DNA from 3 places in the Enterobacter cloacae complex sp. IR5418 genome. Region 2 is predicted to be linked to each of the others. Evidence: predicted binding sites of a transcription regulator. Region 2 holds the regulator's gene; each other region holds the start of a gene.
What was found. Region 2 encodes LexA, which represses DNA repair genes until DNA is damaged. Its sites were predicted from a motif close to TNCTGTATGTACATACAGNA; they were not measured.

Region 1: mutH (DNA mismatch repair endonuclease MutH) is a predicted target of LexA. The motif match lies at 2,429-2,448, and genes of this name have one in related genera.
Region 3: sulA (SOS-induced cell division inhibitor SulA) is a predicted target of LexA. The motif match lies at 1,548-1,567, and genes of this name have one in related genera.

The regions. Positions count from the first base shown of each region.
Region 1 covers NZ_JBMKHS010000005.1:164,405-169,143, reverse strand. The annotation lists gene ACOTX7_RS06505 (NADP(H)-dependent aldo-keto reductase) at 1-1,027, opposite strand, end outside; gene ACOTX7_RS06500 (YgdI/YgdR family lipoprotein) at 1,160-1,378, opposite strand; gene mutH (DNA mismatch repair endonuclease MutH) at 1,507-2,199, opposite strand; gene rppH (RNA pyrophosphohydrolase) at 2,883-3,413, shown strand; gene ptsP (phosphoenolpyruvate--protein phosphotransferase) at 3,426-4,739, shown strand, end outside.
Region 2 covers NZ_JBMKHS010000014.1:34,829-39,567, forward strand. The annotation lists gene plsB (glycerol-3-phosphate 1-O-acyltransferase PlsB) at 1-1,051, opposite strand, end outside; gene ACOTX7_RS12780 (diacylglycerol kinase) at 1,206-1,574, shown strand; gene lexA (transcriptional repressor LexA) at 1,683-2,291, shown strand; gene dinF (MATE family efflux transporter DinF) at 2,354-3,691, shown strand; gene ACOTX7_RS12795 (CsbD family protein) at 3,811-4,020, shown strand; gene zur (zinc uptake transcriptional repressor Zur) at 4,068-4,580, opposite strand; gene ACOTX7_RS12805 (cupin domain-containing protein) at 4,698-4,739, shown strand, end outside.
Region 3 covers NZ_JBMKHS010000012.1:52,696-57,434, forward strand. The annotation lists gene yccS (YccS family putative transporter) at 1-787, shown strand, start outside; gene ACOTX7_RS11805 (TfoX/Sxy family DNA transformation protein) at 744-1,370, opposite strand; gene sulA (SOS-induced cell division inhibitor SulA) at 1,588-2,097, shown strand; gene ompA (porin OmpA) at 2,454-3,506, shown strand; gene matP (macrodomain Ter protein MatP) at 3,572-4,024, opposite strand; gene ACOTX7_RS11825 (AAA family ATPase) at 4,211-4,739, shown strand, end outside.

The DNA.
Region 1 (4,739 bases), on a different contig from region 2:
AGGTATAAACCTGATGCACCGCTTCAATCTCCGCTAACACCTCTTCACTCAGGTTCAGATGGAAACTCTCAATATTCGTTTTCAACTGATCCATCGTCGTTGCGCCGAGCAGGGTACTCGCCACAAATGGCTGACGACGTACAAAGGCCAGCGCCATCTGCGCCGGATCCAGCCCGTGACGCTTCGCGATATCCACATAGGCCGCAACGGCTTTTTGCGTCTGCTCACCGCTATAGCGGGTGAAGCGGCTGAAAAGCGTGTTACGCGCGCCAGCCGGTTTCGCGCCGTTCAGGTATTTGCCCGTCAGGGTACCGAAGCCCAGACATGAGTAGGCGAGCAGTTCCACCTCTTCGTACTGCGTTACTTCCGCCAGACCCACTTCATAACTGCGGTTTAGCAGGCTGTACGGGTTCTGAATGGTCACGATGCGCGGCAGGTCGTGTTTATCGGCCAGATGCAGATAGCGCATCACGCCAAACGCCGTCTCGTTGGACACGCCAATGTAGCGGATCTTACCCGCGCGCTGGCACTCCGTAAGCGCTTCCAGCGTTTCCAGCAGGCTAACGGCCGGGGCACTCTCGTTCCAGGTGTAGCCAAGTTTACCGAAGCAGTTCGTCTGACGCTGCGGCCAGTGCACCTGATAAAGATCGAGATAGTCGGTTTGCAGGCGCTTGAGGCTGGCATCCAGCGCGGCACGGATATTCTTGCGATCGAGGATCTGGTTAGGGCGGAGCCCGGCATCGTTATTACGGGAGGGGCCGCTAACCTTAGAGGCGATGACCAGCTTTTCGCGATTGCCGCGTTTCGCCAGCCAGTTGCCGACATACGTTTCGGTAAGCCCCTGTGTTTCCGGGCGTGGAGGAACAGGGTACATCTCTGCCACGTCAATCAGGTTAATGCCCTGGCTGACGGCGTAATCGAGTTGTGCATGGGCATCGGCTTCGCTGTTTTGTTCACCAAATGTCATGGTGCCCAACCCCAGTTGGCTGATCTCCAGAGCGCTGTGGGGGATACGGTGATAATGCATAGCCGCTTTCCTTTTTTAGACATACAGACCGCGTCAGGAACCTCCCGACAAAGGAATATAAACATGGCAGAGGGAAGACAAAAGGGGAAGGAAAAAATCAAAAAGGCCAGCAAGCTACTGACCTTTATCTGTTTAACGCTCGATGATCTGGGAGACTTCGTCGCGATTAATCTGCATTTGATTGCCTTCGCGATCGCGGTAGCTCACCAGACCGGTATCGTCGTCGACTTCGGGTTTGCCATCGGTCAGGATCATACGACCATCTTTCGTTGACATGACATAATCGCTGCTACAACCCGATACCGCAAACGCTAAACCGACTGCTGAGATAATTACTGCCCATTTTTTCATCGTTCTCATCCTCACCTGGCTCGTATCAAATCATAGTGTAGTAATAACCTGATATTACGACAGGTGAAAGGGGGGAAATCTTAAAAAGGAGGAGATTCTGTTAGCCGGAGCGCAAAATTAGTAAAAAACTATGTTTTCAACAGGAAGTGGCGTGCCAGCAGCGCCCCGGTGAAATTCTTTTTGAGATAGAAACCGCGCGGCAACGTCAGGATCGGTTCCCCCTGGGCACCTACCGCTTCAGTGAGCGCTTTACTGTTGGCGGCTTTGGGACGAAGTTGCAGTACTTCGCCATGCCGGGCGGTGATCCGCTCAACCTGTCCCAGCACAATCATATCCATCAACTCTTCCCAGTCCTGGGAAAGCTGTCTCTCCTCTTCTTCATTCGGGCTCCAGAGCAGCGGCGCCCCAACGCGACGCGCGGCCAGCGGGATCTGCCTGTCGCCCTCAACGAGTACCCACAACACCCGCTTCAGCTTATGCCTGACGTGACTTGTTTCCCATGTCACTCCGCTGTTTCCCGTTAGCGGCGCAACGCAGACAAAGGTCGTTTCCAGCGGCCGCCCCTGGCTATCGATGGGGATCGTCTTTAGCTCAACGCCCAGCGCCGCAAAATCTTGCTCGGGTTTACTGCCCGCGCTTGCGCCCAGCCAGCGCTCCAGCAACACGCCAATCCAGCCCTTATCACGCTTCAGATCGTTGGGTATCGTCAATCCCGCCATTACGGCCAGCTCACCCAGTGAATAGCCTGCCAGACGTTGTGCCTGCTGGAGCAATTGCACTTCACTGACGGGAGGGGAGAGCAGGGGGGCGAGAGAATGCATGCTAACAACCTTCTGGTTAAAAAATGAGCTGATATTTTATCCCTTGTGGATAGAGTTTAACTTTTTCTGAGTACATATTCCATGTGGATGATTTATATCATCTTTTTCAGGATTTATTCCGTCATGGCGCCGCTAAAAAACAGGTTGTGCAATTCTGGTCACTGACAATAAACAGGATCTTACACCATGTTATCCACAGAAAAATGGGATAACTGGGAATAACCGCCACTACTGTTTCAATTTACAGCCTTGACGTGCGATGAAAATCGAATTTTCACACAAATTGTGCCTAACTTATTGGCACAATCTGTGGATAAAACCGACGCTGTTCGATCTTTCATCAGCAGGAGGATCTTTGATGTGACGATCGTCACGTTAATCGCCTTTAGTACCCTGGATTTCAGTTTAACCGATTGAATATAGAGGAATTATTTTAAGCTGGATAAACTGGCGACTCGTCGGGCTACAAGGTTGTTCATCGGTAATTCCGTACTTCTTCACAACTCTATCCACAGAAAAAGTGAATAAAAATGGTCTCGATTGCCTGCATCTGTTCATAACTCCTGGCAAAATTGTGAGTTATTCAAATGTTATTAGGTTGCAGGCCTGTAAGAGAGTGGTTTACCGCCTCCCTGTAGTGTGAAACAATCATTCATATATCAGATTTAGTTTGGGGTAGTCCGGTGATTGATGACGATGGCTACCGCCCAAACGTAGGAATAGTAATTTGTAATCGTCAGGGCCAGGTGATGTGGGCCCGGCGATATGGTCAGCACTCCTGGCAGTTCCCGCAAGGCGGGATCAATCCTGGAGAGTCCCCAGAACAAGCGATGTACCGGGAGCTGTTTGAAGAGGTTGGTTTAAGCCGAAAAGATGTTCGCATCCTGGCTTCGACCCGCAACTGGTTGCGTTACAAGTTACCGAAACGTTTGGTGCGTTGGGACACAAAGCCGGTTTGTATCGGCCAGAAACAAAAGTGGTTTCTTTTGCAGTTGGTAGGCAACGATTCAGATATCAATATGCAAACCAGCAGTACGCCAGAGTTTGATGGCTGGCGCTGGGTAAGTTACTGGTATCCGGTTCGTCAGGTCGTGTCATTTAAGCGCGATGTATACCGTAGGGTGATGAAAGAGTTCGCAAGTGTCGTTATGCAGCTTCAGGAGACCCCTCCGAAGCCACAGAGCGCACCTGCCTGGCGACGTAAAAGAGGTTAAGCTACGCAAATCATGCTCACCCGCTTGCGAGAAATAGTTGAAAAGGTTGCCAGTGCGCCTCGCCTCAACGAGGCGCTGAATATTCTGGTGACGGACATCTGTCTTGCGATGGAAACCGAGGTCTGTTCGGTCTATCTGGCCGACCATGACCGACGTTGCTACTACCTGATGGCAACCCGCGGTTTAAAAAAACCACGGGGACGCACCGTCACGCTCGCGTTTGATGAAGGTATTGTTGGCCTGGTCGGGCGACTGGCGGAGCCCATCAACCTTGCCGATGCGCAAAAACACCCCAGCTTCAAATATATCCCTTCCGTTAAAGAGGAGCGTTTCCGCGCTTTCCTTGGCGTGCCAATTATTCAGCGCCGTCAACTGCTCGGCGTGCTTGTTGTCCAGCAGCGAGAGTTGCGCCAGTACGACGAAAGTGAGGAGTCTTTCCTCGTCACGCTGGCAACGCAGATGGCTGCGATCCTCTCTCAGTCCCAGCTGGCAGCCCTTTTTGGTCAGTATCGTCATACGCGTATCCGCGCGCTTCCGGCTTCGCCGGGCGTCGCTATCGCCGAAGGCTGGATGGATGCCACGCTGCCGCTGATGGAGCAGGTCTACGAAGCCTCTACGCTCGATGAAGCGCTTGAGCGCGAGCGGCTTACCGCTGCGCTGGAAGAGGCGGCGAATGAGTTTCGTCGCTACAGCAAACGCTTTGCCGCTGGCGCGCAAAAAGAGACGGCGGCTATTTTCGATCTCTACTCACACCTGCTTTCCGATGCGCGTTTGCGCCGGGAGCTGTTTGCCGAGGTCGATAAAGGTTCGGTGGCAGAGTGGGCGGTTAAAAAGGTCATAGAAAAATTTGCCGAGCAGTTTGCGGTGCTGACTGACGGTTATCTGAAAGAGCGCGCCGGTGATTTACGCGCGCTTGGGCAACGTCTGCTGTTCCACCTCGATGATACTATTCAGGGGGCGAATGCGTGGCCGAACCGGTTTGTGCTGGTCGCCGACGAACTCTCGGCAACAACGCTGGCGGAGTTACCGCAGGACAGGCTGGCGGGCGTGGTGGTGCGCGATGGCGCTGCGAACTCCCATGCCGCCATTATGGTGCGCGCGCTCGGTATTCCGACCGTGATGGGGGCGGATATTCAGCCTTCCGTACTGCATCGCCGCACGCTGGTGGTGGATGGATATCGCGGTGAGTTGCTGGTGGATCCTGAGCCGGTTCTCCTCCAGGAGTACCAGCGTCTTATCAGTGAAGAAAATGAATTAAGCAAGCTGGCGGAAGACGACGTCAACCTGCCCGCGCATCTGAAAAGCGGTGAGCGGGTGAAGGTGATG
Region 2 (4,739 bases):
AGAAGGCACCCAGACGGCGGAAAATCGGGCCTGCTGGCCAGAAGTTCAGGTTGATACCGGCAGCAATGTGCGGCGGCACCAGCCCCTGGTGATAGAGGACGTAAGAGAGCAGCAGGTAGTCCATGTGGCTGCGGTGGCAGGGCACGTAGACAATCTCGTGGCCGTCGTGCGCTAACTGACGCACGCGCTCGGCGTTGTGGACGTTAATCCCCTGATAGAGGCGGTTCCACGTGAAGCCGAGGATACGGTCGGAGAGGCGAATCATCTCGTAGGAGAAGTTCGCGGCGATCTCTTCCATCAGCGCGATTGCGTTCTGCTGCGCTTTCTCGTGCGAAATTTTCTTGCTGCGCGCTTCGTCTTCTACGGCACGGGCAATCGCTTTGGAAGCCAGCAGCTTGTTGAAGAGATCCTGACGTGCCGGGAGACGTGGCCCAACGGCCGCCAGACGCTGACGTGCAAAGTGCATACGCGCAACGCGCGCCAGCTTTTGCGCAATAATTTTGTCGGTGCCGTGTTCATCCGCCATGCGGCGCAGTGAAACGGAAGGCGAGAAGCGGACAAAGCTGTCGCGTCCCAGCCAGGAGACGGCGAAGAACTTCTGAATGCCGTTGAGCATACGCAGCGGCGGGTTCTCTTCCCCTTTTTCGCGTCCCGGACGACGCCCAAACATTACCGACACCGGCACCATCTGCACGTCCAGTTCGGGGTTGCTGCGGTGCAGATCGAGGTAATCATGGAACAGCTTAATGGACTCTTCTTTCGGCGTGTAATAGGTGAACACGCGCGGTCCGCCATGGATGAACACGTAGCGCGGCAGCAGCGTACCGTCGACTTCCAGCGGTTCAAGCGGGTCAGGTAAATCATGCGCCAGACATTGAGCGCGAAGCGTAAGCAGGTCTGCCTTCGAGTTATAAGGCAAAACGTACATAATCGGGCGCGACGTATCGAGCCCTAATTCCAGCGCGGGTTCTGCTGGGATAGACTTACTTTTTACCAGTACGCTTAATGGTAAATTAAGTAATTTGTAGTAAATTCGTGGCCAGCCGGACATAAACGATGTAAAGCCTCTGGTTAATAATGCAATTGCGGCGCAAGGATAACAGAAAGCGCGCAAAATTTCTGTTGTTACCCGTCATACTTCAGGTTGCAGCGAAACGCGCTGCGCCTGTAGTAACTGACGCTATTTATCATAAAAGGTTCTTTTAATGGCCAATAATACCACTGGGTTAACCCGAATCATTAAAGCTGCCGGTTATTCATGGAAAGGTTTCCGCGCCGCATGGGTTAATGAAGCCGCTTTCCGCCAGGAGGCGGTTGCCGCAATCGTTGCGGTTGTCATCGCCTGCTTCCTTGATGTTGATGCTATCACCCGCGTACTGCTCATCGGATCTGTCCTTCTGGTGATGATAGTGGAAATTCTTAATAGCGCTATTGAGGCCGTTGTGGACCGGATTGGGTCGGAATTCCATGAACTGTCTGGCCGGGCGAAAGACATGGGTTCCGCTGCCGTACTGCTGTCGATTATCACTGCGGCGATCACCTGGGTCACGCTGCTTTGGTCGCATTTCCGATGAGCCTCGAGGAATAATTAAGTCCCTGGTTTTTTGTGCAGTTTTTGGTTCCAAAATCGCCTTTGACTGTATATACTCACAGCATAACTGTATATACACCCAGGGGGCGGTATGAAAGCGTTAACGACCAGGCAGCAAGAGGTGTTTGATCTCATTCGGGATCATATCGGCCAGACGGGTATGCCACCCACGCGTGCAGAAATTGCACAGCGTCTGGGCTTCCGTTCTCCTAATGCTGCCGAAGAGCACCTTAAGGCGCTGGCGCGTAAGGGCGTGATTGAGATTGTTTCCGGCGCATCACGCGGCATTCGTCTGCTGGTGGAAGAAGAGACCGGTATTCCGCTGGTGGGCCGCGTGGCCGCAGGTGAACCCCTGCTGGCACAGCAGCACATCGAAGGGCACTATCAGGTTGACCCAGGCATGTTCAAGCCGAGCGCCGATTTCCTGCTGCGTGTTAGCGGGATGTCCATGAAAGATATCGGTATTCTGGATGGCGATCTGCTGGCGGTACACAAAACGCAGGACGTGCGTAACGGCCAGGTCGTGGTAGCGCGCATTGACGATGAAGTGACGGTTAAGCGCCTGAAAAAACAAGGTAACACCGTTCAGCTTCTGCCAGAAAACAACGAATTCTCCCCGATTGTGGTGGATCTCCGCGAGCAGAGCTTCTCCATTGAAGGCCTGGCCGTCGGCGTTATCCGCAACGGTGAATGGCTGTAATCTCTTCCTGACAGGCTGTAGTTTCTCTACAGCCTGGCCTATTTTTGATTCCGGTACTTTCCATGGCATTGCTAACTTCTGCCGATAAGGCGTTGTGGCGTCTTGCGCTACCGATGATTTTTTCCAATATCACCGTTCCTCTGCTGGGGCTGGTGGATACGGCGGTAATCGGGCATCTGGATTCGCCGATTTATCTGGGCGGTGTCGCGATCGGCGCAACGGCGACCAGCTTCCTCTTTATGCTGCTACTCTTTCTGCGCATGAGTACGACAGGCCTGACGGCTCAGGCGTATGGTGCAAAAGATCCCCTCCGTCTGGCGCGTGCGCTGGTTCAGCCGCTTATCCTGGCGTTCGGTGCTGGCGCGTTAATCGTTCTGTTGCGAACGCCGCTGATTGATCTTGCGCTGCATATTGTGGGTGGCAGTGATGCCGTACTGGAGCAGGCCCGGCGGTTCCTCGAAATTCGCTGGCTCAGCGCGCCCGCGTCACTGGCAAACCTGGTCCTGCTGGGCTGGTTACTGGGCGTACAGTACGCCCGCGCGCCGGTGATCCTGCTGGTGGTGGGCAATCTGCTTAACATTGTGCTCGATCTCTGGCTGGTGATGGGACTGCACATGAACGTCCGGGGCGCAGCGCTGGCCACGGCAATTGCCGAGTACGGTACGCTGCTGATCGGTTTGTGGATGGTCTGGCGCGTGCTGGCGATGCGCGGTATCTCGCTTGCGCTGCTGAAAACGGCCTGGCGCGGTAACATTCGTAAGCTGCTGGCGCTTAATCGCGACATCATGCTCCGTTCGCTCCTGCTGCAACTCTGCTTTGGCGCATTAACCGTGTTTGGTGCGCGTCTTGGGCCAGAGATCGTCGCGGTCAACGCAGTGCTCATGACGTTATTGACCTTTACCGCTTACGCGCTGGATGGTTTTGCTTACGCCGTGGAGGCACATTCAGGGCAGGCCTATGGCGCGCGTGAAGGCGGCCAGTTGCGTGAAGTCTGGCGTGCTGCCTGCCGTCAGGCGGGTCTGGTGGCCCTGGTATTTGCCTTCGTTTACGCCTGTTTTGGCGAGCATATTGTCGCACTGCTGACCTCAATACCCGCGCTACGTGAGCTGGCCGATCGCTACCTTCTCTGGCAGGTGGTTCTACCCGTGGTGGGCGTATGGTGCTATTTGCTGGACGGGATGTTTATTGGCGCCACGCGGGGGGCGGAGATGCGCAACAGCATGGCCGTCGCTGCGGCGGGGTTCGGCCTGACGCTGCTGACCCTGCCATATCTCGGTAATCACGGTCTGTGGCTGGCGCTGGCGGTCTTTCTTTCACTGCGTGGCCTTTCGCTGGCCGTTATCTGGCATCGTCACTGGCGAAACAATACCTGGTTTCCAGCTTCGCACGATATATCGTAACGGTTAAAGATTCCGAATATAAAAACAACTGCCGAATCCTTAACTACAATAATAATCACGTCCAGCAGAAAAGAACGAAGCGGACGATACTCATAGACGCTTAACACGAGGACACGATTATGAATAAAGACGAAATCGGCGGCAACTGGAAGCAATTCAAAGGTAAAGCGAAAGAACAGTGGGGTAAGCTGACAGATGACGATATGACCGTCATTGAAGGTAAGCGCGATCAGCTGGTAGGTAAAATCCAGGAGCGCTACGGTTACGAAAAAGATCAGGCGGAAAATGAAGTCAAAGACTGGGAAACCCGTAACGACTACCGCTGGTAACCGGCACTATCCCCAAGGGCGGCTATAAGCCGCCTTTTTCTTTGGCTTTAACGTGGCTTTTTCTTCACCAGAATAGAGTGATCGTGCTGACAGGCGTCCTGATGGCGACATGACTCCACCTCCACGCAGGCAGAACATAAGCCGTGGGCTTCGATCACGTTATGGCGCAGCGCAAAGCCCATTCTGGCTGCCAGCGTATGCATAATATCTTCTACCCCTTCCGCACACTCCTCCTTCACCACGCCACAGCGATCGCAGATAAACATGGCGGACGTGTGAGTCGGCTGGTCAAAAAGATGGCACAGCACATAGCTGTTGGTTGATTCCACTTTATGCACAAACCCTTGCTCCAGCAGAAAATCCAGCGCCCGATAGACGGTCGGTGGCTTTGCCTGCGGCTCGCTTTCACGCAGCAGGTCGAGCAGATCGTAGGCGCTGATGGCACCCTGTTGCAGGCTCATCAGACGCAGTACCTCAAGGCGCTGCGGGGTCAGGCGCACATTGCGTTGCGCGCACAGCTTTTCAGCTTGCGCTAACAGCTCTTTTGTGGACTTGTCCATCGGGCACCTCGGATATGGTAAGGGGTGAAAACCCTCACTTTATCATGTTCTGCTAAAAACACCGAGATCCGCCAGGCTGTGCTATACCTGACGCATCGCAAATCGGGAGATCGCATAATGAAAAGACCTGACTGTATTCGGCACTGGCGGGACGTGGAA
Region 3 (4,739 bases), on a different contig from region 2:
GCCATCGGTCGAAGGGCAACTGATCCTGATTGTGATTACCGGCGTCTTGTTCTTCGCCTTCCGCAATGTGCAGTACGCCCACGCCACAATGTTCATCACATTACTGGTTCTGCTCTGCTTCAATCTGCTGGGTGAAGGCTTTGAAGTGGCCCTCCCCCGCGTAATCGACACGCTTATCGGCTGCGCCATCGCCTGGGCGGCGGTGAGCTTTATCTGGCCGGACTGGCGTTTTCGAAATTTACCCCGCGTGTCCGACAGAGCAATGAACGCCAACTGCCGCTATCTGGATGCCATTCTTGAGCAATATCATCAGGGTCGTGATAACCGTCTGGCCTATCGGATTGCCCGTCGCGATGCGCATAACACTGACGCGGAGCTGGCTTCAGTTGTCTCGAATATGTCAACAGAGCCGCGCGCCACGGCAGAAATCCGGGAAACGGCCTTCCGCCTGCTGTGTCTGAACCATACGTTCACGAGCTATATCTCTACCCTTGGTGCCCACCGTGAGAAACTGACGAATCCGGGGATCCTGGCGCTACTGGACGACGCCGTTTGCTACGTTGATGATGCGCTTCATCATCAACCTGCGGATGAGCCACGGGTTCACCAGGCACTGGATGAGCTGGTGCAGCGTATCGCACACCTTGATCCTGGTACCGACAACAAAGCGCCGCTGGTCCTACAGCAAATTGGCCTGCTTATCGCTTTGCTGCCGGAAATTTGTCGACTGCGACAGCAGATTGCTACCTGGCGGAATGATGGCCCTGTGACTCAGGCAGCGCATTAAACCACTCCGTAAGCTCCCGGCGAATATCCGCCGGGAGTGCCGCTTCATGTAGCCCTTCGATGGCCCCTTCCAGCGCGAACAATACCCGGATACTCAGCGCTTTATTTTTAGAGCGCATTTTCAGCCAGCTCGTCTTCGCACCCAACTGTCGTAGCATCTCTTCGTTGGTGATGCCCGCCTCCATAAGCAGGACCTCGATCTGAAAGGTCAGGTTCGGCAGATCTTTAAGCCGGTTACGCTGATGGCGCTGGTAGCGTTCTTTCCTGGCAGCATCGAGCGCAAACGAGGAGAGCTGAAGCAGTTTTTCCCTGTTTTGCCACAGGCCTTCATCCACACGGTAGTAATTAAGCAGCACAGGACGTCCTCGTTTCATCAGGGTCAGAAAAGAGGAGGCATTTTTTACACAGTATTTTGCACTTTGCTCACAAGCGCGAAGGTACAGCTCGCCGTCAGACACCATCGCGAACACCGCTTCATCCACGGCGAGGGTGTAGCCGCCAAACAGGGCGCGATGATGAATTTCACCCAGCGGAGAGAGGTATTCCTGCGATTGATAAATCCGCTCATAGGATATCTTTTTCATGATAATTCCATTAAAAATCATACAGTAAACACGATATTTCTTACTAACGGATCCGTTAGCAGGAAAATAGGCAACTTATTGCCGTTGGGCAAGATGATTTTTTCAGGTTCACCAGGAATGGATGAAATTTGCGAGTCGCTTTCCGAAAATGAGGTTGATCTTTATGCACACAGGGGTTACTGTATATCCATACAGTAACTACAGGGCTGGAATGAATATGTACACTTCAGGCTATGCAAATCACTTAACACCTTTTTCTTCTGCCGCGGGCAATGCTGCGCAGAATTCTATCGGGCGTGTATCGACAGGGCTTATCAGTGAAGTGGTTTACCGTGAAGACCAGCCGCTGTTAACACAACTCTTACTCCTGCCGCTTTTGCAGCAGCTCGGGCAACAGTCTCGCTGGCAGCTCTGGCTGACGCCACAGCAAAAGTTGAGCCGTGAATGGGTTCAGTCGGCTGGCCTGCCGCTGGCGAAGGTGATGCAGATTAATCAACTCTCCCCTTGCGATACGGTCGAGTCGATGGTTCGGGCATTACGTACCGGGAACTATAGCGTCGTGATTGGGTGGTTGCCTGAGGATCTGTCGCAAGAGGAACATTTGCGTCTGACTGAAGCCGCTGAAGAAGGTAACGCGATGGGCTTCATCATGCGACCGGTTCGTGGAGATTCCTATCGCAGAGGACAACATCCCGGGCTAAAAATTCACTCAAATGTGTACCATTGAGTCATTTTAAGAGTTTTCCTGGAATTTTTTTCGACCGCAGTATTCAAAAAAAGTTCAACGCGCCAAAACTGCGGCAAGGCTTGTCTGACGCGGTTCTCGTTAATTTTACTGCACAAAATTCATTCAAAAATTGTTAAATATTAGGTATACGGAACTTTTTTTTTCATATGCCTGACGGACTTCACACTTGTAAGTTTTCAGCTACGTTGTAGACTTTACATCGCCAGGGGTGCTCGGCCTAAGCCGAAGATATCGGTAGGTTTATATTTGACCACGCCCCCCGGTGAAGGATTTAACCGTGATTCCTCCGATGGAGATATTCATGGCAAATTTTGGATGATAACGAGGCGCAAAAAATGAAAAAGACAGCTATCGCGATTGCAGTGGCACTGGCTGGCTTCGCTACCGTAGCGCAGGCCGCTCCGAAAGATAATACCTGGTATGCAGGTGGTAAACTGGGCTGGTCTCAGTTCCATGACACCGGTTGGTACAACAGCAGCCTGAACAACGATGGCCCTACTCACGAGAGCCAGCTGGGTGCAGGTGCGTTCGGTGGCTATCAGGTTAACCCGTATGTTGGCTTTGAAATGGGTTACGACTGGTTAGGTCGTATGCCTTACAAAGGCGACAACGTAAATGGCGCTTTCAAAGCTCAAGGCGTACAGCTGACCGCTAAACTGGGTTACCCAGTAACTGACGATCTGGACGTGTACACCCGTCTGGGCGGCATGGTATGGCGTGCAGACTCCAGCAACAGCATCGCTGGTGACGACCACGACACGGGTGTTTCTCCAGTATTCGCTGGCGGCGTTGAGTGGGCAATGACCCGTGACATCGCTACCCGTCTGGAATACCAGTGGGTTAACAACATCGGTGACGGTGCTACCGTTGGCGTTCGTCCAGACAACGGCATGCTGAGCGTTGGTGTTTCTTATCGTTTCGGTCAGCAGGAAGATGCGCCAGTCGTAGCTCCAGCACCGGCTCCAGCTCCAGAAGTACAGACCAAGCACTTCACTCTGAAGTCTGACGTTCTGTTCAACTTCAACAAAGCTACCCTGAAACCAGAAGGTCAGCAGGCACTGGATCAGCTGTACACCCAGCTGAGCAACCTGGATCCTAAAGACGGTTCTGTAGTGGTTCTGGGCTTCACCGACCGTATCGGTTCTGACGCTTACAACCAGGGTCTGTCCGAGAAACGTGCTCAGTCTGTAGTTGATTACCTGGTATCTAAAGGTATCCCAGCTAACAAGATCTCCCCACGTGGTATGGGCGAATCTAACCCAGTGACCGGTTCTACCTGTGACAACGTGAAACCACGCGCTGCACTGATCGACTGCCTGGCACCAGATCGTCGCGTAGAGATCGAAGTTAAAGGTATCAAAGACGTTGTAACTCAGCCTGCGGCATAAGTTATCGTCTTATAAAAAAACCCCGCCATGCGGGGTTTTTTATTATCTGAAGAAAGGCAAAAACGTTATTTTTTACCTAACAGTGCCTGAAGATCGTTCTTCAGCGTCGACATCTGGCTGGCATACTTCTCTTTGTGCTCGGCGTCTTCAATCAGCTGCACCACCGTTTCCGACAGGGTTTTCCCGCGCCGTTGCGCAAGCCCGGCCAGACGTTGCCAGACCATAAACTCCAGGTCGATGGATTTCTTACGGGTGTGCTGATGCTCGGCATTGAAATGCCGTTTACGACGAGCACGGATAGTTTGCTTCATCCGGTTCAACAAGGCCGGATTAATGTGTTTCTCAATCCAGCCGTTGACCTGTACCGGTTCGTTTTCGAGGGTCAGCAACATATCCACAGCTTCTTGTGCCGCGCTGGCTTCGATGTAGCAGGTGATCAGCTCCCCTTCACGGTGCTTTTTGACCAGGTACTTCCATTTCCAGCCGCTTTCGAGGTTTTCCAGTTGTTGATATTTCATTGCGATCTCAGTGTTACCGTGTAACTCTGTTCAGAATATCAGTTTTTTGGCAATCTGCTGAAAAGAAATCATATCCTGTGAAACACCGCAGGCGATCCGCATGACGAAAACCCGAATCCTGATTGGGCAGAGTGCGCCGCTTACGGTATACTCCACGGTTTTACTTCTGACTAAAAAACATCAACTTTGACCATTACGAAACTTGCATGGCGTGACCTGGTTCCGGATACCGAGAGCTATCAGGAGCTGTTTGCACAGCCAGACCTCACAAAAGAACACGAATTCATACTTAGCGATACACAACCGCGTTTGCATTACGCGCTGGAGCAGATGTCATCCCCATGGGCTACATCTCCTTTCATGCTGCTCAAAGCCCCGGAAGAAGCCGAGTATCTGACGCTTCTCGGTGATGCCATGCGCCAGTTGCAGCCAAAAACGAATGCCGTTTTTGGTGGTCAGTATCATATTGCCGGACGTGACGTGACGTTCGAACCTGCCACGCAGGCAGACGGACTGTTCGCGGCAAAAGGCGAGGTGATTACCGCCAACTGGGTGGAAGCAGAACAGCTGTTCGGCTGCCTTCGTCAGTTCAATGGCGACGTGTCACTGCAACCCGGGCTGGTACACCGCGCGAATGGCGGCGTGTTGCTCATCTCCCTTCGCACCCTGCTTGCACAGCCTCTGCTGTGGATGCGCCTGAAAACGGTGGTGACGC